Regions from separate parts of the Paenibacillus sp. HJGM_3 genome, predicted to be linked through region 1. Evidence: predicted binding sites of a transcription regulator. Region 1 holds the regulator's gene; each other region holds the start of a gene.
What was found. Region 1 encodes LexA, which represses DNA repair genes until DNA is damaged. Its sites were predicted from a motif close to CGAACATATGTTCG; they were not measured.
Positions count from the first base shown of each region.

Region 2: the regulator LexA is predicted to act here: its motif matches at 3,522-3,535, upstream of ACI5FR_RS09225 (SPL family radical SAM protein).
Region 3: the regulator LexA is predicted to act here: its motif matches at 2,109-2,122, upstream of uvrB (excinuclease ABC subunit UvrB).

Region 1 is NZ_JBJGED010000002.1:330,607-340,823, reverse strand. It holds gene glnA (type I glutamate--ammonia ligase) at 1-749, shown strand, start outside; gene ACI5FR_RS03825 (LysR family transcriptional regulator) at 849-1,760, opposite strand; gene ACI5FR_RS03820 (DinB family protein) at 1,940-2,401, shown strand; gene lexA (transcriptional repressor LexA) at 2,632-3,249, opposite strand; gene ACI5FR_RS03810 (efflux RND transporter permease subunit) at 3,477-6,476, shown strand; gene ACI5FR_RS03805 (arsenic transporter) at 6,617-7,915, shown strand; gene ACI5FR_RS03800 (hypothetical protein) at 7,946-10,217, shown strand, end outside.
Region 2 is NZ_JBJGED010000006.1:152,931-163,147, reverse strand. It holds gene ACI5FR_RS09245 (sensor histidine kinase) at 1-15, shown strand, start outside; gene ACI5FR_RS09240 (MarR family winged helix-turn-helix transcriptional regulator) at 143-598, shown strand; gene ACI5FR_RS09235 (ring-cleaving dioxygenase) at 630-1,580, shown strand; gene ACI5FR_RS09230 (alpha/beta hydrolase) at 1,577-2,182, shown strand; gene ACI5FR_RS09225 (SPL family radical SAM protein) at 2,549-3,502, opposite strand; gene ACI5FR_RS09220 (aldo/keto reductase) at 3,655-4,704, shown strand; gene ACI5FR_RS09215 (MATE family efflux transporter) at 4,866-6,272, shown strand; gene ACI5FR_RS09210 (SgcJ/EcaC family oxidoreductase) at 6,296-6,763, shown strand; gene ACI5FR_RS09205 (hypothetical protein) at 6,760-7,173, opposite strand; gene ACI5FR_RS09200 (class I SAM-dependent methyltransferase) at 7,369-8,031, shown strand; tRNA gene ACI5FR_RS09195 (tRNA-Asp) at 8,191-8,267, shown strand; gene gluQRS (tRNA glutamyl-Q(34) synthetase GluQRS) at 8,373-9,341, shown strand; gene ACI5FR_RS09185 (ABC transporter substrate-binding protein) at 9,854-10,217, shown strand, end outside.
Region 3 is NZ_JBJGED010000016.1:37,917-48,133, forward strand. It holds gene uvrB (excinuclease ABC subunit UvrB) at 51-2,060, opposite strand; gene ACI5FR_RS18055 (helix-turn-helix transcriptional regulator) at 2,372-3,280, opposite strand; gene ACI5FR_RS18060 (right-handed parallel beta-helix repeat-containing protein) at 3,265-5,793, opposite strand; gene ACI5FR_RS18065 (ABC transporter substrate-binding protein) at 5,843-7,156, opposite strand; gene ACI5FR_RS18070 (FAD-dependent oxidoreductase) at 7,202-8,470, opposite strand; gene ACI5FR_RS18075 (PDZ domain-containing protein) at 8,823-10,106, opposite strand.

The DNA.
Region 1 (10,217 bases):
AGATCGACTTCAAGTACGCCGACGCCATTCATGCCGCAGACCAGATCCAGACGTTCAAGCTGGTCGTGAAAACCGTAGCCCGTCAGCACGGGCTGCACGCTACATTCATGCCGAAGCCTTTGTTTGGCGTGAACGGCTCGGGGATGCATTGCCATCAATCGTTGTTCAAAGGGGCGGAGAACGCCTTCTATGACGAGAAAGACCGGCTCGGCCTGAGCGAGACGGCTTACTACTACATGGCGGGCATTCTGAAGCATGCCCGGGCGTTCGCGGCGATCACGAACCCGACGGTGAACTCCTATAAGCGGCTCGTGCCGGGGTATGAGGCGCCTTGTTACGTCGCTTGGTCGGCCAGCAACCGCAGCCCGATGATCCGCATCCCGGCCTCGCGCGGACTCAGCACCCGGATCGAGGTGCGGAACCCCGATCCGGCGGCGAACCCGTACTTGGCGCTCGCGGTGATGCTGAAGGCCGGCTTGAACGGCATCGCCCACAAGATGGAGCTGCCGGCGCCGGTCGACCGCAACATCTACATCATGTCCGAGGAAGAGCGGGAGGAGCAAGGCATCCCGAGCTTGCCGGCGAATCTGAAGGAAGCGCTGCTCGAGATGCTGTCCGACGAGGTGATCGTCGACGCGCTCGGCGAGCACGCGCTGACACACTTCTTCGAGCTGAAGGAGATCGAGTGGGACATGTACCGCACCCAAGTGCATAATTGGGAGCGGGAGCAGTATTTGACGCTGTATTGATTGGTTTGGGTTGTTTCGGATTGAATTGAATTTGGATGCGACTCTGGAATCCCTTGACGCCTCGCGCGTTGAGGGATTTTTTATACCGTCGATCCTCTATTACCCCAACGAACGAATGGTACGCTCCATTACGCTTTGAATGAAAGACTGCAACTCGTCAATGAATAACTTTGCTGCTTGCCCCATAAACTTGTCCGTCCGATGTACGATGCAGATATCCTGACTTGGTGTAGGATTGAGCAACGTTACCGCTGAGATGTTATCGCGGTTCAGATAATCAAGCAGCAGTCGTGGAAGAATTGTGGCCCCTATCCCTTGGTCGACTAGGGAGAGAATCGTCGATAGCGTAGACGTTACAATCGGATTGTCTATGGATATTCCTTTTTCATGGCAACAAGAATGGATGACCTTCGTAATCTGGTGATCAGGACCGAACATCACCATCTTGAGCTGCTGTAACTGTTCGAAGGGGATCGCCTTTGACTTCGCAACGGGGTGATCCGATCGGATGGCTAAAGCAAACTCCTCGTGGAACAAAGGGATGATGGAAATTCGGTCATCCGGATTCGGAGGTACTGTGGTAACTCCAAGATCCCTTTTGCCGTCGACAACCTGTTCATACACATCCATGGTTTCCGTAACACTAATTGAAAGTTTCGGATATGTAAGATGAAAGTTGGTCAACAGTGCATCAAACAGCAAGTCCCCATCACCTGGAAGAATTGCGATGTCCAGCCTGCCGCCTTCCATTCGCTTAAGATCCGTTATCGCTCCTTTAATATAATCGATGCGTTCGAAGACGAGATGACATTGCTCCAACAAGATCTTACCTGCATCCGTTAACGCAATCCGTTTTCCAATGCGATCGAATAGAGGAAGCCCAAGCTCGTTCTCCAAAAACTTAATCTGTTGACTCAGATTCGACTGTGTTGTGCAGAGGTTCTCGGCCGCCCGTGAGAAATGCATCTCCTTACATATGGCAGCAAAATATTCAAGCTGTCGAAGTTCCATTCCTCAGTGCCCCTTCCTGTTAGCGATCACCTTTCATTAATTATAACGGCCGTTCAAGTCATTACTAAAACCGATCCATTGCATCGGAATCTCGTGATTGTTGCTTTTTGGAGGCAAAGGTACACTTTTAATGTGCAAGAGAACACACAAACTACCATTTATCAGGAGGCGTTTCAATGATGGCACAATCGATTATGAATACGGGAAAAGTTCTGCGTCAGATCGTTATCGGGCAGCTTCAGGGCGTTTCGGAGGCTCAATTCGACATCCAACCGGAGGGCTTCAATAATACCATTCGCTGGAATGTGGGTCACATGGTTTATTGGATGGATAAATACTCGACCTTGTCCTTCGGATCCCCATCGGCAATTCCGGCTCAATATGAGGCGCTGTTTGGCTCTGGAACGAAACCGTCGGATTGGACGATAGCTCCACCCACGAAGGAAGAGCTGATCCAATTGTTAGCGGAACAGCTTTCCCGTCTTAACGAGCAGAAGCCCGAATTGCTAAACAAGGATCTTCAATCCCCCTTTGTATTGGGACCGTTCCAATTCATTTCCGCAGGTGAGTTGTTCAACTTTGCTCTGATGCACGAAGCTATTCATCTTGGAGTCATATCAAGCCAGCTTAAATTAATTTAGTACTCTCGACGTGATCCGCCTTCGGAGCCACCTTATTCGGGGTGGCTCTCTCAGTTAGCATGGTGGTAATCGTTAAAATACAGCAGTAAAGTAAAAAATCTACTTTGGAGCGTGGGAAGGGGCGGTCGCGGGTGCTGTAACATGGGTGCAAGGGCACGGCGGCAACAGCCAGCCAACCAACCGAACAAAACAAAAAAGCCGTCCTCAGACGGCTCGTCTAGCAAAATGCCTTAACGAATATCGCGGAACAGGCCGATGACCTTGCCGAGAATCGTCACGTTCTTGAGCCGGATCGGCTCCATCGTGGAGTTCTCAGGCTGCAGGCGGATGTGGTCGCGTTCCTTGTAGAACGTCTTCACGGTCGCTTCGTCTTCCTCGGTCATCGCGACGACGACATCGCCGTTGTTCGCCGACTGCTGCTGCTTCACGATGACGAAGTCGTCATTGTGAATGCCGGCCTCGATCATGCTTTCCCCAACGATGCGAAGCATGAACACATTGTCGTCCTTCACATAGTGGGTAGGTAGAGGGAAGTACTCCTCGATATTCTCCGTAGCCGTAATCGGCGTACCGGCCGTAACCCGGCCTACGAGAGGGACGTGCGCCACGCTGGTCGAGAATGGAGAGGTCATCTCGCCATCCAGAATCTCGATCGCTCTCGGCTTCGTCGGGTCCCGACGAATGAGGCCTTTCTTCTCCAGACGATCCAAATGGCCATGAACGGTGGAACTGGAGGCCAGATTGACCGCTTCGCCAATCTCCCGTACGGAAGGCGGGTAGCCCTTCTCCCGAACTTCGCTCTTGATAAATTCTAATATGGCTTGCTGACGGTTCGAAACTTTGCTCACAGCGCTCACTCCAATTGGCTTGTTCAATTGTGTAAATTATACCATAGAACTCGAGTTCGCACAAACATAAGTTCTCTTTTTAGTGTGAAATACCACCGAACTGCAGAACGATAGATGTGCCCGACCTAGGTCCAGGTCAAAATCATGCTCCGGTCGCTTCAGCCTTCCGGTCGAAGAAGGTACTCTTAGACATGGGAAATCACTTGTTTGAGAGGGGATCAATGATAATGAAAGGTATCACTAGCTGGTCATTCCGCAATAAGGCCGCTATGAAAATCGGCGTCGTGATGGCGCTCCTGATCGGGGTGCTCAGCTATTGGAGGCTGCCGATGGAGTTCCTGCCCTATGCCGACAATCCGGCGGTCACAATCACGGCCATCGGCCAAGGCTATGACGCCAAGTCCATGGAGACCGCGGTGACGGCGCCGCTCGAGAAGGCGGTCTCGCTCGTGAAGGGCAAGAAGGATATGTTGTCTACGACAGGCGACGGCTTCTCGAAGATCGACCTGATGTTCGATTCCAAGACCAACATGAAGGAAGCGAAGGCGGAGGTCCAGGAGGCGGTGAACGCCGTGCGTTTGCCGGAACGCGTCTCGACGCCGTATGTCCTCCAGCTCAACACCTCGATGATTCCGGTCTCGTGGGTGTCGATTTCGTTCAAGGACGGCTTGACGCCGAGCAACATGAAGCTGGCAGAAGACCGGATGCTGCCGGAAATGCAAAAAATCAAGGGAGCCGGCAATGTAGCGATCTATGGCAAGACGTCTCCAACGGTTACCATAACGCCGGATCCAGCTAAGCTGGCTCAGAAGAACGTGCCTTACCCGGCGCTGATGGGCGTCCTGCAAGGACGCGATGTCTCGGCCTCGATCGGCGCCAAAACGATTGACGGCTCGACCGGGAACTTGAAGGTAGTGGGCCTTGTCCGCGATCTCGAAACGCTGAAGAAGCTGCCCGTCGCCCCCGGAGCTACGCTGGGCGATGTGGCCGATGTGAAGCTGAACTCCGGCCAGGAGAGTATTAGCCGTGTGGGCGGGGAAGACATTATGCTCATCACCGTCTCCAAAGCTGCGGGAGCAAATGCGGTGGATGTAGGTCACGAAGTGCAGAAGACCGCGGACCGGCTGACCCAAGAAATTCCCGGCGCGACGGTAAGCGTTATGTCCAGCACCTCGGAGATGGTGGTCGACTCCGTGAACGGGATGATGCGGGAAGTGCTGCTAGGCGCCTTGTTCGCGACGGTCGTCATCTTGCTCTTCCTGCGGAATCTCCGTACAACGTTCATCACGATCGTCTCGATTCCGCTCTCGCTTGCCATTACGCTCTATCTCTTGAGTCTCTCCGGGGTTACGCTCAACGTGATTACACTCGGCGGCGTAGCGGTGGCGGTCGGTCGTCTCGTGGACGACAGCATCGTCGTGATCGAGAACATCTACCGCCGCTTGCAGAAGGAGCCGTTCTCGACTGGCCTCATCATTGACGCCACGAAGGAAGTCGCCTCGGCGATTACGGCGTCGACGATCACGACGGTCGCGGTGTTCCTGCCGATGGGCTTGCTGCGCGGCTCGCTACAAGCGTTCCTGCTGCCGTTCGCGCTGACGGTAACGTATTCGCTGCTGACATCGCTAGTCGTGGCGCTGACCGTCGTGCCTCTGCTCAGCTCCGTCATGTTGCGGAACACGAAGAAGGATGAGCACGAACCCGCGAAACGGTTCTCGGGCTTCCTGCGTTGGAACTTGTCGCACAAGTGGGTGCCGCTCACGATCGCGGCCGTACTGTTCGCCGGATCGATCGGGATCTACGCCTCGATGCCGAAAGGCGCGATCGATTCGTCCAATGCGCAGTCTCTGACCGTAACGCTGGCTTATCCTAGCGATACGCCGCCGGAGAAAGTGCTGGCCGAAGGGAAAAAGCTGGAAACGTTCCTCCTCCAGCAGCCGGAGCCCAAGTGGGTCATGATGCAATACGGGAACAGCTCGGATTCCGCCCGTGAAGGCAGTGTCGTATCGCCCACGCAAGTGTCGTACATGCTGGAAATGAAAAAAGACGTCAATGCCCAGAAGCTGATCGAGAACGTGAAAGGGCAACGCGGCAATTACCCGGGCGCCGAGCTGAACGCCGGAGCGCTCGACTATGCGACCGGAGCGAGCTCCACCGAGATCTACGTCGATGTCACCGGCGACGATCCCTCCAAGCTGAACGAGGCCGCAGCCAAGGCCATGGATCAAATGCGCACCGTAGAGGGCGTGCTGAAGGTTAAGAGCAACATGGATCAGAAAAAGCCGGTGTACGCCTTCGAGGTGAATCCATCACTTGCGAATGCGCAGGAAGTGGCCGGACAGCTGCAAGGCATGCTGAACCCGATTCCGATCGGTACTATGCAGCTGAACGAGCAGCAAGCATCCGTCATGCTGAATCCGGTCGTGAACCCGAGCACCTTGACCGCCCTGTCCAATCTCACCGTTCGTAACGGGGACACGGTCGTGCCGGTCTCCTCCGTCGCCAAGATTACAAAGACCGAGGAAGCCGCGATGCTGTATCATAAGGAAGGCAAGCCGTATGTACGCGTAACCGCCACCGTCGAGCCGAGCCAGCTCTCCCTCGCCGGAGACGAGATTACGAAACGCACGAAGACGATCGAGCTGCCGGAGCGCACCGAGCTGCACGTGGGCGGCGCATCGGCCGACCAGTCGAGCGACTTCGCGGATCTGGGCATGACAGCGCTCATCTCGATCTGCATCGTCTACTTGATCATGGTGATCGCATTCAAAACGCTGCGCGCACCGCTCGCAATCTTGTTCTCGCTGCCGCTTGCCGCGATCGGCGCCGTCCTTGGGCTGCTCGTTACCGGCGTCACGCCTGATTTCACGGTGATGTTCGGCGCGCTCATGCTGATCGGCATCGTCGTCACGAACGCAATCGTGCTGATCGACCGAGTGAAACAGAATGAGGAGCGCATGCCGATTCGCGAGGCGCTGCTCGAAGCGGCCAGCTCGAGGATGCGTCCGATTCTGATGACCGCGATCGCGACCATCTGCGCCATGCTGCCGCTCGTGTTCGGGAAGGCCGAATCCGGCAGCATCGTCTCGCAGAGCTTGGCCATCGTCGTGATCGGCGGTCTGACGGCCGCGACGCTGCTCACGCTCGTCATCGTGCCTTGCGTATACGAACTGTTCTTCTACCGCAAATCCCGCAAGCAGCGCAAGCAATTGGCGGCTGCAGCATAATCGGGCAAACTTGCCTCGCACGTCCGTTCGCCTGTCCAGGCGAACGGATTTTTTGCGTCCAAGCGCTTCTCAACCGGCCGGATTTCTTTTATAGTGAAAAGGGTTCCACTGGAACCGCTTGGCATCGAAGGAGGTCCATCATTGTGTTCGCTGGGTTCGCTATCGGAATTTTCATCATCACCATGACGTTCGTCATCTGGCAGCCCAAAGGACTCAGCATCGGCTGGCCGGCGGCGGCAGGGGCCTTATTGGCGCTGGCATTCGGCGTCGTGGACCTGGCGGACGTCTGGACGGTGGCCGGCATCGTCTGGAATGCGACCCTTACGTTTATCGCGCTCATCATGATCTCCGTCATTCTAGACGAGATCGGATATTTCGAGTGGGCGGCGCTCCACATGACCCGGCTCGCAGACGGCCAAGGGATGCGGATGTTCGTCTACATGCTGGCGTTAGGGGCTGCCGTATCCGCCCTGTTCGCGAATGACGGGGCGGCGCTCATCCTGACGCCGATCGTGCTCGCTCAAGTCCGTGCGCTGCGGATGAAGGGGCTGCCCGTGCTGGCGTTCGTGATGGCAGGCGGGTTCATCGCGGATACGACGTCTCTTCCGTTCATCATCAGCAATTTGACCAATATCGTTTCCGCCGATTACTTCGGCATCGGATTCGTCGAATATGCGAGCCGGATGGTCGTCGTCAACGGATTTTCGTTCGTCGCCAGCGTCCTGATGGTCATCCTCGTTTACAGGCGTGCCATTCCAGCAAAGTTGGATTTGTGCCAGCTTCCGGCTCCATCGACGGCGATCCGGGACGTTCGGCTGTTCCGGTTGTCGTGGATCATTATCGGCATCCTTCTGGCGGCTTACCTGCTTAGCGAATGGCTTCCGATTCCGGTCTGCGTCATTGCGGGGGGTGCGGCTCTCCTTTTTCTCTTGGCGGCCCGAAGCAGTTCCGTCGTTCAAACCGCACAAGTGCTGAGAGAAGCGCCTTGGACAATCGTCATTTTCTCCATCGGTATGTATGTCGTCGTGTATGGACTCCACAATGCCGGGCTTACCGAGCTGCTCGGGCAGCTGATCGAGAAGCTGGCTTCCGGCGGCTTGTTCGCGGCTACGCTCGGGATGGGCTTTCTGTCCGCCGTCCTGTCCAGCCTGATGAACAACTTGCCGACGGTCCTTGTAGGAGCCTTGGCAATCGACGAGACCTACACGGACGGTATCGTGCGGGAAGCGCTCCTGTACGCCAACATCGTGGGCACGAACCTCGGGCCGAAAATGACGCCGATCGGCTCGCTGGCTACACTAATTTGGCTGCACGTGCTTGCCCGCAAGGGAGTTCGCATTACGTGGGGGTATTATTTTAAAATTGGCATTATTTTGACCGTTCCGACACTGTTATTGACACTTACAGGGTTGTACGTTTGGCTAAAATGGATAGGATAATCGAAACTTTCCGCGCTGAGGAGGATCCCTATGTCGATCCGAACGAAACCGTCGTTGTACCCTATCTTTCTCGTGCACGAGCAGGGCGGCGCCCGGACTCCCGAGACGTCGACCGCCTTCACGGTCGGGCATACGCTAGTGCCTGCTGCGCAGAAGAGCCGGCTCACGATGAGCATGACCGGCCAACGGATTGTAATCGAATTGACGTGCGAGAAATTCCGGGAGCTGGGCGACGAGGTCGTCCATTTTCTGTTCGATCCCGCCCACAACGGACGCAAGCCGCACAATTTCATCCGCATCCGCTGTGATGGGGCCTATTTTTACTATGACCGCTTTGGATATGAATATGAATCCCAGCCGCTGCCGGTCGGATTCTATGGGAACGCTGACGTGCAACAGGGAACATTGCATTTGCGGATGGAACTGCCATTGGCCGACATAGGGTTTCGGGACGACTGGGCCACATCGGCGGGGCGCCGGTGGATCGGATTTAATGTGTATAGACAGACATCAGGAAAAGGGGACAGTGGGATTTCGAAATGGTCCGGGCAGCCCTGCGACTCGATCGTGCACGGTCAAGGGATGGGCTTACTGCTGCCCACGAGCGGCCTCGACGAGAACGAGATCGAAGAGGTGGTTCGGCTGGCGGAAGCGGACCGGCGAGGGATGCCTACGAGATGGGAAAAACGAACCGTGCCTTCTGAAATTCATACATATGTCACCCGTAAGAAGCAGGGCATGACCGGCCGGCTGAGGCGCTCCGACGTAGAACGGGCTCGCCTGAACAGCGAAACGACCGCCTGGGGCCGCGCGATGCGCGACTCGATCGTCTCCGTGGCGGATTATTGGGCGGGCAAGAGCGACGACGAGCTGTTCGATCTCGTCCCGGCGGGCAATCCACGCGCTCTGACCGTGGCTCAATATTACGGCGATCCGCTGTATGGGGGCAACTTCCGTACGCTGCAAACTTGTCTGGAGCGCCCGTACGAGTTCTACAATCCGGCGACTTCCACATGGTGGAAGCTCGGGATGACGATTCCGAATCCGACCACCGGCGAGCCGGTCGTCCTGGACGACCCGGGGGACGGGTTCATCGCGCCCGTTGGGTTCCCGAACCCGCACGTGCGCTATATGTTCAAGGGCGCCTACCGCCTGTTCCTGCTCGGCATGCTGATGGGATCGCCTTATGAACTGACGATCGAAGATCCGGAAGTGTGTCCCGAGTCGAGCGGCAAACGGTATGCAGGCGCGATCAACAATCTCGCCTATGCCTTCGTGCTGACCGGGGAGCGCCGGTATGCACACAAGGCGTTGCTCTTGATTGGCCGAATCGCGGAGCTGATCCCATACATGAACGGGAACTTCGCAGACGGCACCCTCAGCGATACCGTTCATATCGCCGAGCCGTCCACTACCGAGAGCCAGTGGTACGATAATTTCTTCGAGGCGCTCGATCTCCTCTATGACGAGATTGACGACTGCGCGCCGGAGCTAGCCGCGCTCTTCGCACGGAAGAAGGATGCGGAGGGGAACCCGCGGACCGCTCCGTTCTGCGTTAAGGAGACCGTTCACGAGCTGATCCCGTACTTGCTCTACTCGGCCGAGATGGAAGTGCGCCGGACGGCGGACTGGTCGCTCCGCTACATCTACAAGCAGCTTGTGCTCGCGAGCTTCATGCAGAGCGGGAAGCTGATGCGGCGCATCCTGTCGGAAGGCCCGCACAGCCTGCAGGGCAAGCTGCGGAATTTATTTTACCGCGACGGCCGGTATGCGTATGATTCGATGGGGTACTTGGACCATATTTGCAGTCAGATGATCATCATGGCAAATAACAATTATACGTTCTCCGACGACGACTATTACCCGGAAGGCATCAATATGTTCGAGGACACGCAGTACGGGTTCTTCGACATCATTTCGTTCATGTTCCGAGTGAAATCGGGCAGTCTGATTCCCGCCTTCGGCGATTGGCAGCTCGACAACAAGGAACCGCTTCGCCCCCATCGGCGCCAAGGGCTGCCGCACTATATGCCGTCGTTCGAGATTACGTTCGCCCGTATGGAATCGGCGCGTCCGCTCATCGGCCCGTTGCTTTCGCTGTATAGCGAAGAGGAGCTTGCCGCCGGCCGGCTGCAGATCGTGGGGGAGACGCATCTGAATCATGCGCTGCTGCTGCTCGCAACTGCTTCGGACGCCAGCGTGTATGCCGAATACTCGGAGGCAGCCAAGTCGACGTTCACCCCATTCCTGCTGCAAAATTCGGAGACGAGCGTGCTTCGCCACGGGCGCACGTCCGCAGACT
Region 2 (10,217 bases), on a different contig from region 1:
GATTCACCCCGATGAAGGGAAGAATCGGCCTCGTTTTTTGCTTGTAACAAGTCGCATATAAGCCCCTTGACAGATCTCTTTTTATGTATTATCTTAAATTTAAGATATTTAATATTCACATTCTTTAAGGGGGTGATGCACCTTGGCTAGTGAGAACAACCATGAAGAGGCGGTTTCGCTCAAGTTGTTCGTAGTATTGTCCAAAGCGTACAAAACTATTATGGATCGAGCCGTTAAGGATATTAAGCATTACGGGCTGTCCCCGTCCGAGTTTATGATTCTCGAGGTGCTGTACAACAAGGGGAGCATCCCGCTGCAGCAGATCGGCGAGAAAATTCTCGTTACGAGCGGCAGCATCACGTACAACATCGACAAGCTGGAGCAGAAGGGCTGTCTGCGACGCGTGCCTAGCGCGTCGGACCGCAGGGTGATCTACGCGGAGATTACAGCTGCCGGACAGGAGCTGTTTGACCGGATTTTTCCCGAGCATCGGCAGGCGGTCCATTCCTTCATGGAAGGGCTCACTTTGGAAGAGAAGCTGACGGCGACTGAATTGCTAAAGCGTCTGGGTAAGGGTGCGGAACGAGCATCAAACTAAACCGAAGATAAAATTAAGGGAGGCATTTCACATGACATTGCAAACATCCGGTATCCATCATATAACTGCGTTCGCTCGCGATCCGCAGGGCAACGTGGATTTCTACGCAGGCGTATTGGGGCTTCGGCTGGTGAAGAAAACCATCAACTTTGACGCACCGGAAGTGTACCATCTGTATTTCGGCGATCAGGCAGGGAGCCCGGGGACGATCATGACCTTCTTCCCGTGGCCGGGTTCGCGCAAGGGCCATATCGGTGGCGGGCAGGTCGGAATTACGACGTTCGCGGTGCCGGCCGGAGCTCTGGGGTTCTGGGAAGCGAGACTTGCGAAGTTCGGCATTCCAGTCGAGAAAAGTTCCCGTTTCGGGGAGACGTACCTCCAGTTCTCGGACAATGAAGGACTGCGCCTCGAGCTGGTCGAGCGGGAAGAGGGGGCGAACAGCCAGTGGGCGTTCGGAGGTATCGCGGCAGATCAAGCGATCAAAGGCTTCGGCGGCGCGGTGCTGTTCAGCGTGAATGCGGCCAAGACGATCGATGCCTTGGAGAACATCCTGGGCCTGGAGAAAGTCGGCGAGGACGGCACGTATGCCCGGTTTCGGACGACGGGCGATCTGGGCAACGTCATCGACGTCCCGCTGCAGAGCATGAGCTGGGGAGGCGGCGGGGCCGGTACTGTGCACCACATCGCTTGGCGCGCGAAGGATTACGAGGAGCACGAGCTGTGGCGGCACGCGGTCGCCCAATACGGCTATCAGCCGACCCCGGTGATCGACCGCCAATACTTCAATGCCGTGTACTTCCGCGAAGCGGGCGGCATCTTGTTCGAGATCGCCACCGATCCGCCGGGATTCGCCCGGGACGAAGCGCCGGAAGAGCTCGGCCAGAAGGTCATGCTGCCGGACTGGTATGAGCCGAGACGGGCGGAGATCGAAGCGAATCTCATTCCGATCCAGGTTCGGACGCTGAAGGAGGATGAAGCATGAGACATATCTATGAGAAAGGTGCTAATGCCGAAGCTCCCACTCTCGTGCTCTTCCACGGAACGGGAGGCACGGAGCGCGACCTGATCGGCGTCGCCCGCCGAATCTCGCCGGACTCCTCGATCCTGTCGCTCCGGGGGAACGTGCTGGAGAACGGGATGCCCCGCTTCTTCCGCCGTCTCGCGGAAGGCGTGTTCGACATCGAGGACCTCATCTTCCGGACGAAAGAAGTGTACGACTTCCTGGAGGAAGCGGCCGCGCAGTATGGCTTCGACCGCAGCAATCTCGTCGCGGTAGGGTATTCCAACGGAGCCAATATCGCCGGCAGCCTGCTGTTCCATTATGCCGGCGCGCTGAAGGGCGCGATTCTCCACCACCCGATGGTGCCGCGCCGAGGAATCGCCCTGCCGGACTTGACCGGCGTGCCGGTATTCATCGGAGCGGGAGCGAACGACCCGATCTGCCCGCCGCAGGAGACCGAAGAGCTGCAGCGTCTGTTGAGCGAGGCGGGGGCCTCCGTCGAGGTGCATTGGGAACGGGCGGGCCATCAGTTGACCGTCACCGAAGTCGAAGCGGCGGCCGCCTGGCTGCAGAAACAAGGATAAACGGAAAATATTTTTAAATTTTTCGTAAATGTGTGTTTCACTCTCCTCGGTTCCGGGTAATAACGATTATCCGGAACAGAGAGGGGATAGTCCAATGGAATAGCGTAAGCGAAGCATGCCGGAATCGGATTGCATACAAGGAAAGAGCGAGTGACGGCTGCTTCCGCGATCTGTGGGCATGTGGGGACCTCAGAGGCACGAACCCGGGCAAGATGACATGCGGTACATGTCTCCTATACGGATTATTCTCGATGACATGTCGAAGGCATGTTGGGGTGAAAGGGAAGAAGTTCATAAATGAATAGCAGTGGCAAGGGATAGCCTCCGTTCATCATGTATATGAACGGGGGCTATCTGCTATTGCGGTCAGATCGGGAGGGTCAATTGAACCGGCTCGAACTCCTTCTCGATCCGCAGCACGGTCTCCTGCACCCCGACCTTGGATGACTGCAAGGGTTCTTTGGCATGCAGGCCGTGCCGGGTCAGAAGCGAATGGATCTCCGCTTGAATCGGATCCCGATAATGGCGGGGCGCCTTCGCGGAACCCGCGTACATGTCGGCATAGGCCGGCACGAGCTCGGGGTAGTGGCGGCGAAGCGTCTCGAAAAACCACACCTTGACCGCGGAAGTGCTGAGCCGCAGGTACGAGGCCATTACGAATTGGGCTTTATGAGCGACGGCCTGTTGGATCAATTCCGTCAGATCCTCCAGCCGGTCGGTCAGCAAGGGGAGGATCGGGGCCATGAAAATGCCTGCAGGAACGCCCGCTTCCGTCAGCCGCTGCACGGTCTCCAGACGCTTCATCGGGAACGGCGTGGCGGGTTCGAGATTCCTCCATACCCCGCGATCCAGCGTACTGATGCTGATGTTCACGGAAGTGATCGGGATTTCCTTGAGCAGGTCCAAGTCCCGGAGGATCAAGGGGGACCGGGTAGTTATGGACGTAGGAAGGCGATGCTTGGCCAGCACCTCCAGGCATTGGCGGGTCAGCTGCATTTTCGCTTCTATAGGCTGGTAAGGATCGGTCGCCGTCCCGATTGCGATCCGGCCGATCGGCTTGCCGGATCGGGCTGCACGCTTCACCTGCTGCTCCAGTGCTTCGGCGGCATTGGCTTTGAGCAGAATATGGTTCTGGAAGCTGTCGTCCGCCTCCAGGCCGAGGAAGCTATGCGTGGACCGGGCGTAGCAGAAGCTGCAGCCGTGCTGACAGCCCCGATAAGGGTTGATCGATTTCTCGAAAGGCATCGAGGGAGCCTTCACCTCGTTCAGAATCGTCTTGCACGTGATGGGCTCATACTGTATGCGCGCCAACAGCTTCACCGTCCTTGTCATTTCAAATCGAACATGTGTTCCTAAACCAGAGTACCAGACTGCAAACAACGGCGCAAATGTTTGTTGTTTCCATTTCCGTTGTACAAATCCCGGTAAAACTATTATGCTGTAGGTAACTTGTATCGATCAGGAGGGATCTTATGGACTTTCTAACCCCAAATCCGAAGCTGTACAATGTCCCCTTTCGCGTAACCGATTCCTTCAACGGGATGCCGTACCGGGCGCTGGGCGCTTCCGGGCTGCGCGTCTCGAATGTAGGCCTGGGCACATGGAAAATCGGATATCCGGATACGGGAGACGGTGCCAGGGTGGACCGCGAACAGGCCTGGGCCCTCTTCGACCGGGCGGTGGAGCTCGGCGTAACATTCTGGGATACGGCGAACCGATACAACAACGCTTCAGGCAATTCGGAACGCATCATCGGCGAATGGATGAAGCGTAACCCCGACCAGCGCCGCAATCTCGTCATCGCGACCAAGCTGTTCGGCGGCATGGACGGGATCACCCCGAACCATAGCGGGCTGTCCCGCGGGAACATTCTGGATTCCACATACGCCAGCCTGCAGCGCATGCAGCTGGATTATATCGATGTCATGTACTTCCATCAATTCGATGCCCTCACTCCAATCGAGGAGAGCTTGGCGGCGGTGGAGGATTTGGTGCGGCAAGGGTTAATCCGCTATTTCGCAGTGTCGAACTTCTCGGTCGAGCAGATGGCGGCATACAAGACGGCATCGTCGTCCGCCTCCATCCGGACGCGCATCCTCGCGGTGCAAAATCAGTTCGATCCGCTGCATGGCGAAGCGGCGAATCATCCGGGCGTGCTCGATTACTGCGCGGAGGAGAGAATCTCCTTCATCGCCTGGAGCCCGCTTGCACGAGGTCTGCTGTCAGACCGTTATCTGACCCGCGAAGCGGTAGGGCCGGGTGACCGGCTGTTCGATGAAGGCGCCGTGGACGAGATGCTCGCGCCGGAGGTTATCCGCAAGCTGAACGGCTTGGCGAGCCTGTCACGCGAGTGGGGGATGAGCCTAAGCCAGCTGGCGCTCGCGTACATGCTCACGCTGCCCGGCATGGGGCCGGTCATCCCATCGTCCTCGACGGTGGAGCAGCTCGAGGCCAATGCCGACGCGGGGAAGATCCGCCTGACGGCGGAACAGACGCAGCAAATTCGGCAGGCGCTGGGATAGGAGCCGCCTTAGGCTCTTGCCTCGCCTTACCCTACGACGCCGTGCCGCGGCGGCCCGATCCCATGGAACACGCACCCGGCCTGTGCCGGGTGCTTGGCTTTGTTCGCCGTCTGTGGGGTATAATAGGTTTTCATAGATTACACAGAGAGGAAGAAACCATTATGCACTCGTCCAAGCCGCAGGCGGGCCAGCTCAGCTTAACCGAAGGACCGATCGGAAAGACGCTGTTCGTCTTCTCGTTGCCGATCCTCCTCGGCAATGTGCTTCAATCGCTGAACGGCTCCATCAACAGCATGTGGATCGGCAACATTCTCGGGGAGCAGGCGCTTGCCGCTACGTCGAATGCGAATATTCTGATGTTCCTGCTGATCAGTGCGATCTTCGGCATCGCCATGGCCGCGGTGATCCTGATCGGGCAGAATCTTGGCGCGAAGCGGGTCGACGAGGCGAAGAAGGTCGTAGGGACGAGCGCGGTGTTCTTCTTCCTGCTCTCGCTGATCGTCGGGGTTGTCGGCGTGCTGCTCTCGCCGCAGATTCTGTCCTGGATGAACACGCCTGCGGATTCGATCGAGCTGGCTATCACGTATACACGGATCATCTTCGCGAGTATTCCGTTCACCTTTGGCTACAACCTGATCATGGCGGTCCTGCGCGGTTCGGGCGATGCGAAGACGCCGTTCTACTTCCTCCTGCTGTCCGCGCTGCTGGACATTGCGCTCAATCCGCTGCTGATCCGAGGGATGTGGGGGCTGCCGGAGCTCGGGATCGCCGGTTCGGCCGTCGCGACGTTCATCGCCCAGGGCTTCAGCCTGGTCTTGCTGCTCGTCTATTTGTACCGCAAGCAATATTTTCTCCGGATTACCCGGACCGATCTTCATCTGCTGACACTCAACTGGACTTTGATCCGGACCCTGATCCAAAAAGGGCTCCCCATGGGGCTCGGCATGATCGTGGTTTCCTTAAGCAACATGTTCCTGATTCACTTGGTCAACTCCTACGGTTCGGAATCCGCGGCTGCGTTCGGGGTGGCGACCCAAATCTCCAGCTATGTGCAAATGCCGGCGATGGCGATCGGAGGGGCGGTCACTTCCATGGCGGCGCAAAACATCGGTGCGGGCAATTGGAGCCGGGTGAACCGGATTACGCTGACCGGGGTAGGTTACAATATCGTGCTGACGGGGGTGCTCGTCCTCGTGCTGCACTTGTTCAATCGACAGACGCTCGAGCTGTTCCTGCCGGAAGGGGGACACGCTGTGGATATCGGCATTCATATCAACAATTTGACGTTGTGGTCCTTTATTTTATTCGGGATCTTCAATGTGGTGGCGGGCGTCGTCCGGTCTTCGGGGGCGGTCATGTTCCCCTTGGCGGTTACATTCACCGCGCTGCTCATCGTGAGAATTCCTCTGTCCTACTTGCTCGGCTATCAGTATGGCTTCGACTGGATCTGGTGGAGCTTCCCGATCAGCTTCCTGATTGCGGTCGCGATGAACGTCTGGTATTACGTGTACGGCAATTGGCGTCAAGCGAAAATGATGAAGCCCGCGGCTCCGGCCGGAGTGCGGTAAACCAAGCTTAGGAGGCGATAGGAATGGAACGGGAGATTCGGGAGCTGTACGAGGCGCTCTTGACCGGCTGGAACGAACGGAATGCCGGCCGAATGGCGGAGCTGTTCGCCGAGGAAGGCGAAATGATCGGCTTTGATGGGAGTCAGGTGACGGGAAGCGCGGGGATTGTGGATCACTTGCAGCCGATCTTCGCCCATCACCCCACGGCGGCGTTCGTGGCGATCGTCCGCAGCGTGCGCGCTTTGGGGCCGGATGCCGTGCTGCTGCGCGCGATAGCCGGCATGGTGCCGCCGGGCAAGGACGACCTGAACCCGGCGGTGAACACGCTACATTCGCTCGTGGCCGTGAAGGAGGAGGGAACGTGGCGGATCGCCCTGTTCCAGAATACGCCGGCGCAGTTCCATGGGCGGCCGGAGCTCGTCCAAGCGATGACGGACGAGCTGCGGGAGTGGCTGCGCAGCCGGGAGGACGATTCGCGCGCTTCCCGCTAAGGCTGCGCTTGTCCGCCGTAGACGCTGCGTGAGATGATCTCCGGCAGCTCGCCCTTCTGCGCTTCATAGACGCTAGGCGTGATGTGTCCGGCTGCGAGGCGGGCGTCCAGCTGGGCCGACAGTTCGGCGAGCTGCAGATCGATGATCGGCTGCACCTCCATGGCATTGGCGGCAGCTATATCGGCCAGGGACTGACCGTTGTAAAGGGCGTCATACATTTGCTCAGGGGAGGACAGGCCGAGCTTTTGCAGCAAAGGGTCTTGTCCGGTTTCCTTCGTACTGCTGGCTCCGCAAGAAGGCTCGGTCGGGAAAAGCGACGTCTCCGCGTTCGCTTCTTTGTTCCAGATCCCGCCTCCAACCGTAATCGCTACGGCCATCGTGCCGAGGATCAATAGCTGCTTCGGTTTCATAAGAATCTCCTTGTCTTTTAAGCAAGTCTAATATATTAATACGGAACAAGGCTTGTCCGGTTGCATTCGAAGGTTCGAAATCCATTCATATTTGCCCGTTTCCCACATAAAGTGAAGGTGCAGCACCATACTTCAACTTTGTATAGATGGGAGGAGCCAAGCATACGACCGTTGGATATTGAGAAGGGGTTGCGGTTGTCCGAGCAGATAGGGTGGGGGTTCACGAGCATGTCGCTGACCCGGACTTCCTTAGTGCAGCTATGCCGAAGGGTGGAGGCGGAGGCCGGTCCCATTCGGCTCTTGGAGCTGGGCGGGGGGCAATCCACATTGTTCTGGTGGGCGCTCCAACAGCTTGAGCTGCTCGAGATGGAAGTGACGACACTGGAGCATCATGAAGAATGGGCACGCAATCTGCAGACGAAGGTGGCTTCCGAGCGGCGGATGCGCGTGGTGAAGCAGTCGCTCCGGCAAGTGTCGGAGGAGGAATGGGCGCAGCTGTTCCACGATCCGCTCGGGGCGGCGGCTAGCTGGAGCCGGCTCGGGGTTACGGTGCCAAAGGCGCAGCACGAGTGGTTCTCGATCCGCAATGCGTTCTACGGTGAGGCGGACCAGCTCGGGTATGCGCCGGAATCGATCGATGTGCTGATCGTAGACGGCCCTCATGGCAACGGGAGGGCGCTAGCGTTCCCTCTGTTTTGCCAGGCGTTGAACCCGAAGGCGCTTGTGCTTGTGGACGACTTCGATTGCTATCCGTATTTGGACGATTTGGGCCGCGTGTTTCATTACGTGGAGCTGTATCGGGAGGTCATGGGCGATAAGCGCTCGGTGCTGCTGCAACTGCAGGGGATGAAGCTGTAGGGGGCATAAAGGGTGAGGCTGGGGAGCGAACGCGTACATAGGGTGATTGGGGGACGGGGCGCTTTTGCCGTAAAAATCCAATTATTCTGGAGCTTGTCAGACTCGGTTCATTCGTGTTATTATACTACTTGTGCCTGCGACGCAGAGCACGAGTAGTGTGGAGCCGTGGTGTAGAGGCCTAACATGCCTGCCTGTCACGCAGGAGACCGCGGGTTCGAATCCCGTCGGCTCCGCCATTTTTTTCTTCGGCTTACATACCTGGATAGATAAACCGAGTAGAGCGGCTTTGCTGCTCTTTTTTGCATATAGGACGTTTTTATGTGGCTGGAGGTTGGATCGGCATGGTTCCGCGAGGACGCTTCGCCCCTACTCCATCGGGGCTGCTTCATATCGGCAACGCTTTCGCCGCCCTCGCGGCTTGGCTGCAGATGCGGCATGCGGGGGGCGTGTTCGTGCTGCGGATCGAGGACATCGACAAACCGCGCTCCCGTCCCGAATATGCCGCGCAGTTGCAGGACGACCTGCGGTGGCTCGGCCTCGACTGGGATGAGGGTCCGGATGTCGGCGGCCCGTACGCGCCTTATGAGCAGAGCCGCCGCGAGCTGTTGTACGAGGAGGCGCTGGAGCAGCTGAAGCGGGACGGGTGGCTATACCCGTGCTACTGCAGCCGGAGCGAGCTCGCTTCCGTCGCCAGCGCGCCGCACGGGCTCGCTTCCGAAGGCGCGGCGTACCCCGGCTTTTGCCGGTCGCTGACCGAGGAAGAGCGGCGGGAGAAGGCCGCGAAGAAAGCGCCGGCGCTGCGGTTCCGGATGCCGGAGCATCCGCTGGCCTTCGACGATGTGCTGGCGGGGCCGCAGCGGTGGGACGGCGACGCGTACAGCGACTTCGTCGTCAAGCGGGCGGACGGCCTCTTCAGCTACCAGCTCGCCGTCACGGTCGACGACGCGGCGATGCGCATCACCGACGTGCTGCGCGGCGCCGATCTGCTGGATTCGACGCCGCGGCAGCTGGCGCTCTACGAAGCGCTCGGCCTCGAGGCCCCGCGCTTCGCGCATGTGCCGCTCGTCGTCGACGCCGACGGCCAGCGCCTCGCGAAGCGCGACCGCGTGCTGACGCTCGCGGGGCTGCGCGAGGCGGGCGTGCCGCCCGAGCGGCTCGTGGGCGTGCTCGCCCACTTGGCCGGCTGGGCGGAGACGCCGGCGCCGCTCGCGGCGGGCGAGCTCGTGCCGCGCTTCGGGCCGGTGCGCGCGCCCGAGGGCCCGCTCGTCTTGCGCGACGAGCTGCGAGCGTATTTGTTGGGTAGGGAGTAGAGCGTGTCGCATAACCGGGGGGATGTGAATACATTGAGGAAGTAGCCCAATGCATAAGGAGTGAACCTAGGAAATGGGATATATGCCCCAAGCCGCTCCCACATCTCCCCCGCCTAACTATGTACCTCAAATGTCGCCGTATGCCGTTGACATCCGGGCCATTTCAGGCTGTATGTTTCGCTTTACTTACCTCTGGCTTAGGAATGGAGACAACTTCTGGTTTTATCTCACATTTGTCGGCCCGACATCGATTTTTGGATTTCGATTTTTTGGCGGAAGATGGAATCACTACACGGTTGACCTGAGAGACATTATTTCCTTTTCCTGTCATGGATGAATGAAGACGCAAAAACAACGAAGCGCTAGGCCTGGGGGCCTAGCGCTTTGCATATGTGCGGCTTCGCGGGCCATATATTTTCGATCTAAAGTGGTACGGACTTGGGTCTGGATCTGCTACAATGAAAATGCGGAACAAATGTTCTGTTATTGCTTTGTGGGAGGGGCTGTTAGTGATGACCAAGCTCGTATTCAATACCAGTCTTACTGAAGAACAATTCCAGACCGAGATTGCCCAGCCCGTATATACCGAATTCCCGTCCATTCGATTGGAGTATCGAAGGGAGGACCCTCATTTTGGCGAGTATATTTCCAACTGGAGTTCAGTGGGCGAATACCCCGATATTCAGCTATGGCCGGCCTTTTCAACAAGTACTTTAATCCAGAACAATTTGTGCCGCAATCTGGAGGAAATGAGTAGTACGACAAGCTCGACACTAGATCGGTCGCGTTTCGAGTCGGGGCTTCTTGATTTGGGGTTGGGAACCGAAGGGGAACTGTTCGCGCTGCCATACTGCGACGTGATGAAATTCCCGATGT
Region 3 (10,217 bases), on a different contig from region 1:
GGGGAACAAGCAGGATTTGGTCCGGTTTGCTCCCCCTTCCAGCCACACGATTAAGTTTGCAACGCCTTCAGCTCCAGCACCGCATCCCGCAGCTCAGCCGCCCGCTCGAACTGCAGGCTCTTCGCCGCTTCCTTCATCTCGGCCTCCAGACGCTCGATCAGCGAAGCGCGGTCTTTCTTGGACATCTTCTCGTCCTTGAACGAGCCCAAGTAATCCGCCTTCTGCTCCGCGACCTTCGTCGCCTCGATCACATCGCGGACCTTCTTCTGAATCGTCTGCGGCGTAATGCCGTGCTTCTCATTATACGCTTCCTGAATCTCGCGGCGGCGATCGGTCTCGCGTATCGCCTTCTCCATGGAATCGGTGATCTTGTCGCCGTACATGATGACGTGGCCTTGAGCGTTCCGCGCCGCGCGCCCGATCGTCTGGATGAGCGAGCGCTCCGCACGCAGGAATCCTTCCTTGTCGGCGTCCAGGATCGCGACAAGCGATACCTCAGGCAAGTCCAAGCCTTCCCGCAGCAGGTTAATCCCGACCAGCACGTGGAATACGCCCAGCCGGAGATCCCGCAGCAGCTGCATCCGCTCGAGCGTCTTCACGTCCGAGTGCATGTAGCGGACCTTGATGCCGATCTCCTTCAGGTAATCGGTCAAGTCCTCGGCCATCTTTTTCGTGAGAGTCGTGACGAGCACCCGCTCATCCTTGCGGATCCGGTCGTTCAGCTCGCCGATCAGATCGTCGATCTGCCCCTTCGTCGGCCGCACCTCGATATGCGGATCCACGAGGCCGGTAGGCCGGATAATCTGCTCGACCATCACCGGACAATGCTCGAGCTCGTAAGGGCCAGGCGTCGCGGAGACGAAGATCGCCTGATTCACCTTCTGCTCGAACTCCTCGAACCGCAGCGGGCGGTTATCGAGTGCTGACGGCAGCCGGAAGCCGTGCTCCACGAGCACTTCCTTCCGCGCCCGGTCGCCGTTGTACATGCCGCGAATCTGCGGAAGCGTCACGTGGGATTCGTCGACGATGACGAGCATGTCGTCCGGGAAATAATCGAATAACGTGTACGGTGTAGCGCCCCGTTCGCGGAATGTCAGCGGCCCCGAGTAGTTCTCGATGCCGGAGCAGAAGCCCATCTCCTGCATCATCTCGATGTCGTACCGGGTCCGCTGCTCCAGCCGCTGCGCCTCGAGCAGCTTGCCGTTCGCCTTCAGCTCCTCCAGACGCTCCTCGAGCTCACGCTCGATGTCGATGAGCGCCAGCTTCATCCGCTCCTCGTGGGTCACGAAGTGAGACGCTGGGAAAATTGCCACGTGGTCGCGTTCCCCCAGAATCTCTCCGGTGAGCACGTTGATCTCGGTGATCCGTTCGATCTCGTCCCCGAACAGCTCTACCCGGATTGCCTGTTCCCCGTGCGAAGCCGGGAAAATCTCAATGACGTCCCCGCGTACGCGGAACGTCCCCCGCACGAAGTTCAGATCGTTGCGCTGATACTGGATGTCGACCAGCATGTGCAGAATCTCATTGCGCGGGCGTTCCATCCCGACCCTCAGCGACAGGACGAGATCCCGGTATTCCTGCGGCGAACCCAAGCCGTAGATGCACGACACGCTCGCTACGATAATGACGTCCCGCCGCTCGAACAGCGAGCTCGTCGCGGAATGTCGCAGCTTATCGATCTCTTCGTTGATGCTGGAGTCCTTCTCGATGTACGTGTCGGAGGAAGCGATGTAAGCTTCAGGCTGGTAGTAGTCGTAGTAGCTGACGAAGTAGGAGACGGCATTGTTGGGGAAAAACTCTTGAAACTCGCTGCACAGCTGTGCGGCGAGCGTCTTGTTGTGGGCTATGACGAGCGTCGGCCGGTTCAGCTTGGCAATCACCTGTGCCGCCGTGAAAGTCTTGCCCGTCCCGGTCGCCCCCAGCAGCGTCTGATACTTCTGGCCGGCCCTCACGCCTTCCAGCAGCTTCTCGATCGCCTGGGGCTGGTCGCCCTGAGGCGTATATTCCGATACCAACTCAAACAATTGGGGATTGACGACAATATCGTTGTTCTCTTTCATCCTGGCGTCAACGCTCCTGCTCTATATTAGAATTCCTATCCATCATAGCGAATGTTTGTTCTCATCTATTATACACCTGTTCCCCTTCGCTTGCAAATCCATCCAATTCATTCCACCTAGACGAATCGATTAGGAAGAGGGCGACTAGTCCCAGTCCTCAACGGCAGGCGCTCGCCAGCCCCCTTTCGGGACGTTCACCCTAGAGATGATCGCCCATTGCTGGGCGCACAACAAAAAAGAGCCTTGCTGCACAAGGCTCTTCTCGGGATGCGGCCGGCAGGACTGAATCTAACGTTTGCACCCACAGCGATTCACGGCGAAGGGAAGGTATGGATTTTCCGATACTTCGAAGGATTGATTTTATAATACTTCGTGAACATCCGGCTGAAATACAGGCCGTTCTCGTACCCGCACTGCCTGGCAATTCGGTCGATGGAATAGTTGGTTTGCACCAGCAGCGATTTGGCCTTTTCCATCCGGATCGAATACAAATACTTAGAGGGCGGCATCGCGTATACGGCCTGGAACCGGCGGGTGAATTGCACCGGGTGGATCCCTATAAATTCCACGATATCTTTCATTTGAACATCGCGAAAAGCGTGCCGCTCGATCATTTCCTTCGCTTCTTTCATCAGCGGGTCGTTGACGACGTTGCCGTATTGGGCGAGAGCTTCCGCCTCCATGCAGAACAGCAGCCAGAGATCGTAGACGAAATGGGTCGCCCATCTCATCTGCTCGTTCCGACTCATCCGGCTCGCCCAGAGGAGATGCCGAAAATTGTTGAACAGCCGGTCGCGCTCGGAAGGGGTGAATTTATAGGAAAACAACCGGCGCAGCTGGTCGATTAAGGGTTCTACTCCGAGAGGGTCCTCCCCGGCATAATAAAATTTGATGTAAAAAAAAGTGAGGGGCGCAAACACTTCGCGGTGAAAATCCATATACGGCGGACAGAGGATCATATCCCCGGCTGAGGCTTCGCCGGATCGTCCATCGATTTCGTACCTGAAGCGGCCGTCTTGGACGGCGATCATCATCCAGCATCGCTCCTGCTCCACCTGCTGTACGAAAGCCTGCTTCTCTTCCCAATAGCTGATGCTGATCAAACGAATCGGATGGATAAGCACCGACGGATTCTCCCTTTCGTATGCTGAGCTTGCCTCCATCGTACCCCAGTTCGATCCCCCCATCAAGATCGCTATCGCGCTTACAGGGTCTTCCAATCGCCAGCTCCCGTCCCTACCTGCACGGCTATATAATCGGAGGGACCGTCGGCGCTTCTGATGATTTCCCCCAGATGCTGCGCGTTAAACGTGGGGATGCCAGAGAAAGACCGTCTCGGAACGACTCTCACCGCCATCGTGTCGACGTTCCGATCCAGATTGTAAACGGCTGGGGAAACGCCGGGAGACAACCCGGCATAGGTGGAACCGGTCCCGCTCCATGAATTGGCCACAACCACGAGCTCGGCCAAAACCTTCCCGCTTCCGCCGACATTGAGATTGACGCACTGCCCGGTGATGCCCGAGCAGCTGTTGCCGTCGATCATCAGCTTGCCGGCATGGCCGCCTGCAGCCACATCCGCGTACAGCAGTCTCAATCCATTTCGTACGGTATTGCCTCTTATCCCAAGCTCGGCAAAAGACTCGGTACGCACCGCGTTCAGCACATCGACGAATTGATTATCGCGAATCACGATGCCCCGACTTCCCGAGCTTCCGCGAAACCGGACACCCCCGTAGTTCTTGGTGGCATCCGCTGTATTGAGACAATAGAAGCGATTACCCGCTATGGTGACGTCATGTACGTCGAATGTAGCCCACGCCGGAGAAAATTGGACCATCTGCCTGGCGTCCGAGCCGGCAATGGCGGACCGTACGTCGTACACCTTGTTGCCGCTTATTTCGAAATTGCGGGGATTTCCCGTCGGAGAGCCGTAGCTCCTGAGATTGATGATGCTGCTCCCCGTCGTGTTGAAGATTTCATTGTCGCAAATGCCGATATCCCGCAAAGCTTCGCTGCTGAAATTGTTATCGTTGATCGCCTCGATCGGAACATTGGCGCAGCCTTCGATTACATTGCCTCGGACAAGGCACTCGCTGCTCATAATAATGCCTTTATTGTGCAGCAGCCGCTTGCTGGCGTTGTCGTCGAACGGGCCGGCGCCGAATGTCTGGCCGCATGTAATCCGGTTATCGGCGATGATCGAATAATAGCGCCCTTGCATCGAGATCCATGGCCCCCCGGTTCGTTCGATCCCGTTACCCGTGAAGCTCACTACTCGTATTCCGTCAGGCAGCATGTCTCCAGGCATGACGGCTGAGGTCATAATTTCGTTGCCGGTGATCGAGAATTTTCCGAAATCGCCCCATATCGCGGTCGGGGAATAGCTACCGCTTCGGCGTTTGTAGCCTGCGTTACGGATGACATTATCCGTGACGAGGCATTGCTCGCAAGCGCGGACGAAGATGCCGATCACACCAGGCTGGTCGCTCGTATTCCCGTGAACGACGACCCGCTTGTTCCGTTCGGACTCGGCGATGTCGATGACCGGCATCCGTTCCGTGGCAGCCGTGTAATCCTTCGGCCATTCCCGGATTTGCAGCTGCGCCCGATCCCCCTCGTATCGGTCGGAAGTGTAGATGTCGCTCCACCCGTCCCGGCAACTGGTATTTCCCTCGAATAGGAGCGTGCCAAAGCCGGCGCCGCCGAAACCGTTGATCGTATTGTTGGCGGAATAATTGTTCCGAATAATCACTTCGTCACATTGGATGAACATGGCTCCGCTCAGGTAAGCATGCTCGAACGAGCACTGTTCGATCATCACCCGACGCGTTCTGTACGCGCTTCCGGACGGACACACCTCAAGGATTCCGTTGGTCCTTCTCGGGACCGTCCCTCTGCCGAAAGTATTCCTTGTCGCCGGATACGTTTGACCGTCCCGGTTGCCGTCAAAGGCGACGCCGCGAATGCTGAATCGTTCTCCCCCCTGCACGCGGAGAATAGCCACATGATGGTCGTAATCCGAATCCGTATTGACGATTGATCCGGCGGCGAGCCGAAACCGGCAATCTCCGGAGATGTCCAGCTCTCCCTCCTGCCCGAGATCGGCGATGCTTTCGCGGCTGAAGGCGTATGTTCCGAAAGCGGTCAGCACCGATAGAGGATACCAGAGAGCGGCTTGCAAGGCGGCCGAATTATCGGCCGCGTAGGCATCGCTAGGCCCTCGCAATCCGACCGCGGCCAGATCGACGGGTCCGCTTCCGCTCATAACGGCCACATTGTCGTTGGCCAACAGATGATCAATGTAGCCGCTCCCGTTGAGCGCGTCTCCAGGACCGAGTGTATTGCCTCGAAGCGTGTCGTACTCGCCGCGGGAGACAACCCGGTAAGCAGTTCCTCCACGCGGCTCTTCGTAATAGCCTGTAGTCTGTACAGTTGTGCCGGCCGGCAGGGAAGCCAGCTTCATGCTTGCGACTGACTTAAATCCCAATGTGGCGGAAGCCTGGCTGCCTAACAAACCGGAAACCACATTCCCGGCCCCGCCCCCATTTCCATATGTGGCCGCATTAACCGTAGACTGGTCTTCCAGGAAACGGACCGGTCCTACCATGCCGGCCGCGAGCAAAGCACTCGAGCCGCCCAGCGTATAGGACAGAAACCTCCGCCGCGACAACCGGTTCCCTCTTGTTTGGTTGTCCCCCTGCCGTTCATCGTTCATCGGGTGCTCACTCATCCGTTTCATTCCTCCTCCAATCAATGTGGATCGTACTGGACGAAGCGGCTTACTTTTTCATTTCCGTTTCGATCGCTTTGTTAATCTGCTCTTCCGCGTCCCGGAGCGCGGTGTTAATGTCTTTTTTGCCTTGATACACCGGCACGAGCGCCGCATTGGTGAAAATCGACTTAGCCTGCCCGTCGAACGCCGTCGAGGGCACCGGCTTGGCTATGGCATCCTGGAAGAAAGCGGACAAGTTTTTCCCTTCCATTCCTTTCAAATCTTTCGCGTACTCCTTCTTGATGCTCTCCTTGTTGATGATCGGGATTCTGCCCTGACGCGCCATAATCGTTTGCACCTCGTCTGACAAAAGGTAGGCGATGACCTGGAAAGCAGTATCCTTATTCGGAGACGAAGGCGGAATCACATAGAACGGCGCGTTCATCTGTGAGCTCGAAGCGCTCATCCCTTCGAATCTGGGCAGCGATACGAAATCGACGTTCAGGCCGGCCTCCATCGCCGCGGGCAATTCGGTAATGTAATTCGGTCCAGTACGCATAGCCACATTCTGGTTTTTCAGAAAATTAATCTTCTCATCGCCGGCCTGTTCGTTGCCTACGATTTTGTAGAAGGAGGTCATCACGTCCAGCCAACGTTTCCATGAGTCGGTGTTGATCGCCGCCTTGTTCGTTTTCGGATCGACGAAGCCGAGCGCTAACTGGTCTTTGTACACCACATTTAGCGCATTATATTGGAAGCCCCTGTATTGAACCCCGCCATCGGATCTCGTCACCTTCTTGGCGATGTCGAGCAGCTCTTCCCAAGTCATACCATCCTTCGGATAAGGAACCGCGAATTTATCGAAGATGTTCTTGTTGTAATAGATCGCATTGTTGTTCAGCTCGAACGGCATCATCAGGAATTCCCCTTTGTCGGAAAACGCCTTTACCGCATCCACGGCGCCGGGAACCAGGCGATCGAGGTCGAACTGGTGCTTCTGGATAAGAGGCGTCATGTCGCCGAGCAGACGCAGCGTTCTCAAATCCTGCAGACTGCCGAGCGAGTAGGAGATCAGATCGGGGGTTTGCCCGCCCCCTAGGACGTCGAATATGGTTGAGCCTTTGCCGTCCTTGATCGTTTTCAGCGTTACGTGCGGGAACTTCTTCTGGACGAGCGACTCGATGGTTTCCGCCAAGACGATCGAATTCCCATGGGTAAAAAAGGTTAGAGTAACCGGGGCAGGCGGAGCCCCAGCGTCGGCCACGTTGCTCTTCTCTGCGGATTTGCCAGTATTGCCGGAATTGCCGCATGCCGTAATCATAATAACTACAAGACTAGCGATCATCATCAAACTTAAAAACTTGCGACCCATTTGAAACATGCTGAATCCACCCTCTCTAATCTCCTATTGTGAAGCTTTCCTAACTTAATACAGATTGGCCCCCTGCTTCTGCAACGATTGCTGTACCTTGGTTGCTTGAATTTGGCGCGGATTGACGTTGTCTTGCACGCAAAGCGCCGCTGCGGTACCCGCGGCCTGTCCGATGGCGATGGCGATCGGCTGTACCCGGATAGCCGAATGCGCTTCATGCGTGGCCGAGATCGGGCGGCCGCCGACGAGCAGGTTCTCGATGTTCAACGGAATCAGGGAGCGCAGCGGAATGTCGTACCATTCTCCCGGCTTTAATTTTTGGATGATGGTTCCGCTGCCTGTCGGGTTGTGGATGTCGACCGGGTAGGCGCCGCGGGCGATGACATCGTCGAACTTGCATGCCGATAGGAGCTCTTGGGCCGTCAATACGTGTTCCCCCATGATCCGCCGCGATTCGCGAACACCGATTTGCGGGGCGGTCGTTTGCAAGTAAGCGTTTTCAAATCCAGCGACGTGCCTTTTCAAAAAAGCCACCAGCTGCTGCACTTGACGTCTACCTTCGATTTCGGCCTCTGTCAGCTGCCACGGATCGATCGCGTCCTTCAAAATGACCCGGGTCGTATTGAAGTGGATCACTCCCGGCTGGTTCGCATAAAACCACAGTACATCCTCGCGCGGGCAATCCAGCTCCCCCCGAGCTTTCGCCTCCAAATAGAGCCGGGTGATTTCCTGTTTGTCCGGCATCCGCGGAATGTCGACATCGGCCATGCGGAAATTAAGCGTCATCGGCTGGCAGTTGCTGTCCACTTCACGTCCCTTCTCCACGACGGCTCCGGCCAACGACGCCAAGTCCGCGTCGCCCGTAGTGTCCACGAAAATCCGTGCGCTCATGTCGACAAGCCCCGCCTTGTTGGCCAATTGAATCGTTTCGATCGTTCGCCCGTCCCCGCTCATCTTCGCGCCCGCCAGAAACGTATGATACAGCAGAGTAACTCCGGCTTCCAGACACAGGTGCTCGGCGACATATTTGAGCGCTTCCGGATCGAACGCGTTTCTTGCTTTCGGGTGCCCGTACATCCCGAGTTCGGTCATGCCGTCGATCAATTCCTGAAGCACGCCGAAAATGATTTGTTCCCCTCCATCCCCCGCTCGATACGACATCCACGGGTTCACCATCATGGCAGTTCCCGCTCCGCCCAGAAAACCGTAACGTTCGACAAGCAGCGTCTTGGCTCCTTCTCGGGCGGAAGCGATCGCAGCGGCGATGCCGCTCGGCCCACCTCCCGCAACGATCACATCGAAATCCGTATGGTTGCTTCTCATTCATTCCTCTCCTATCTGGCTGTATATGCATTTATTTATCATTTCCTCCACAGTATAAAGCGAATTTACAGAAGAAAACGATACAACAATTTAATGAAATATGCACTTATTTTCATTGATTGTGCTTTTCCCTGCATTCGATTTTTTTCGTGGGGAATACAAATAGACCGCCTAAATAGAGTAGGCGCATGCAAATGCATGCGCCTCTCACAGAACCGGACGTGCGGATCCTCGCATCCGGCTCCTCCGCGATTATCCCAATTGGGTTTGATGTTCATTGTAAAAACCATTGACGGACGGCCCTTGGCGTTGGCGTTCAGTTGGCGCGTGGGGAGGGCAGGCAGAGGAGTTCCTAAACCGTCTCGCCCTTATGCGCCCGCGTCCCTTTCCAGGACCGCTTCCACAACTGGACCAAGCTCCGTTCCTTCGTCGACGCAATGTACCGAACTTGCTCGTCCGGACACAGCACGATCCCAATTTGATAATGGTCATCGGCGAATATGGCCCGTCCTACAAACTTGCTCTGCCCTTCTAGATTCAGCACCTCCAGCTTGCTGTAAGCCGGATTGACGCTTAATGCCCGGTGAAGCTCCAGTCGAGAGTTCACGGCAATCCCGTTCACCTTCAGGATCACTTCTCCCGCTTCCAGCCCCATCTCGGCCGCCGGCCCCCGGGGCAGTACCGCCAGGATCGTCAGCCCCCTTGCGCCGTGAACGTATCTCGGGGGTTCCTGCGCTTCCGCGCGTTCACCCAACCACACTAACAACTCGTGGAGCCCGATGACGAGGAAGGAAGCGAGCGCAACCATCGCCGGCACCCATTCGGCCAGAGCGGCAAGGCCAATCACGACTACGGCATAGATCAGCAGACGCTTGGCGCTCTCGGCCGCCTTCTCCCGCGGCAGCCGGGAGAGGGTCGTCTCCGCGTACCCGAGCATGACGGGGAAGGCCGCGAATCCCCAGCCTCCGGCCCACGCCTCCCCGCCGAAGAGCGGAGTCCAGGGCAGTTCGGCAGCCGAGCCGCCCGCCATCGGAACGAGCAGGAACAGCGGGACGGGCCAGAACTGCTGCAGCCGGTAGCTGCCGACCATCCGGCCCCGCTTGTTCTCCACGAACAACGGCATGGCGAGCCGGCTGCCCTGCCACTTCACGAACGCCGCCTCCATCAGATGGAGAATTCCGACTAGCGCGATTAACGCGGGCATCTGCACGTCCCGCAGCGAAGCGGCCGCGCCCTCCAGCCACGTCCCTTCCCCGATCGACGGGAAGAGGGCGGCCACTTCGTGCAGCATGCCGAGCACCCCCGCCGCATAAGCCATGCAGAAGAACCGGATCCGCAGCAGCGCCAGCAATACGGTCAGCCCCCAGATCCACCACAAAGCTTCGAGCGTCAAGGTCGCCCCTACGAAAGCCATCGCGACCGAGCCTAAGAATCCGGCCGCTAGGCCGCCCAGCACGGTGCGTCCGGTCGTATCCAGCATCGAGTGCAGCCGGGTGGAGAACAGCTTGCGCTCCAATTGAATTTGTTTGTAGCTATGGAAGGCGACCAGCAGGATCCCTATGTAATAAAAAGGCTGCAGCAGTCCCTGCAGGAACGCTTGCCCCAACCGATCGAAAACGTCTACGAAAACACTCATTGGCCATCTCCTTTAACAATGCAATGCATCCGGACACGACAAGAAACCCCACAAAGTGACGTTGGCCTTCGCAGCTTATACCGATTACTTTGCGGGGGCCCCGAGTTAATA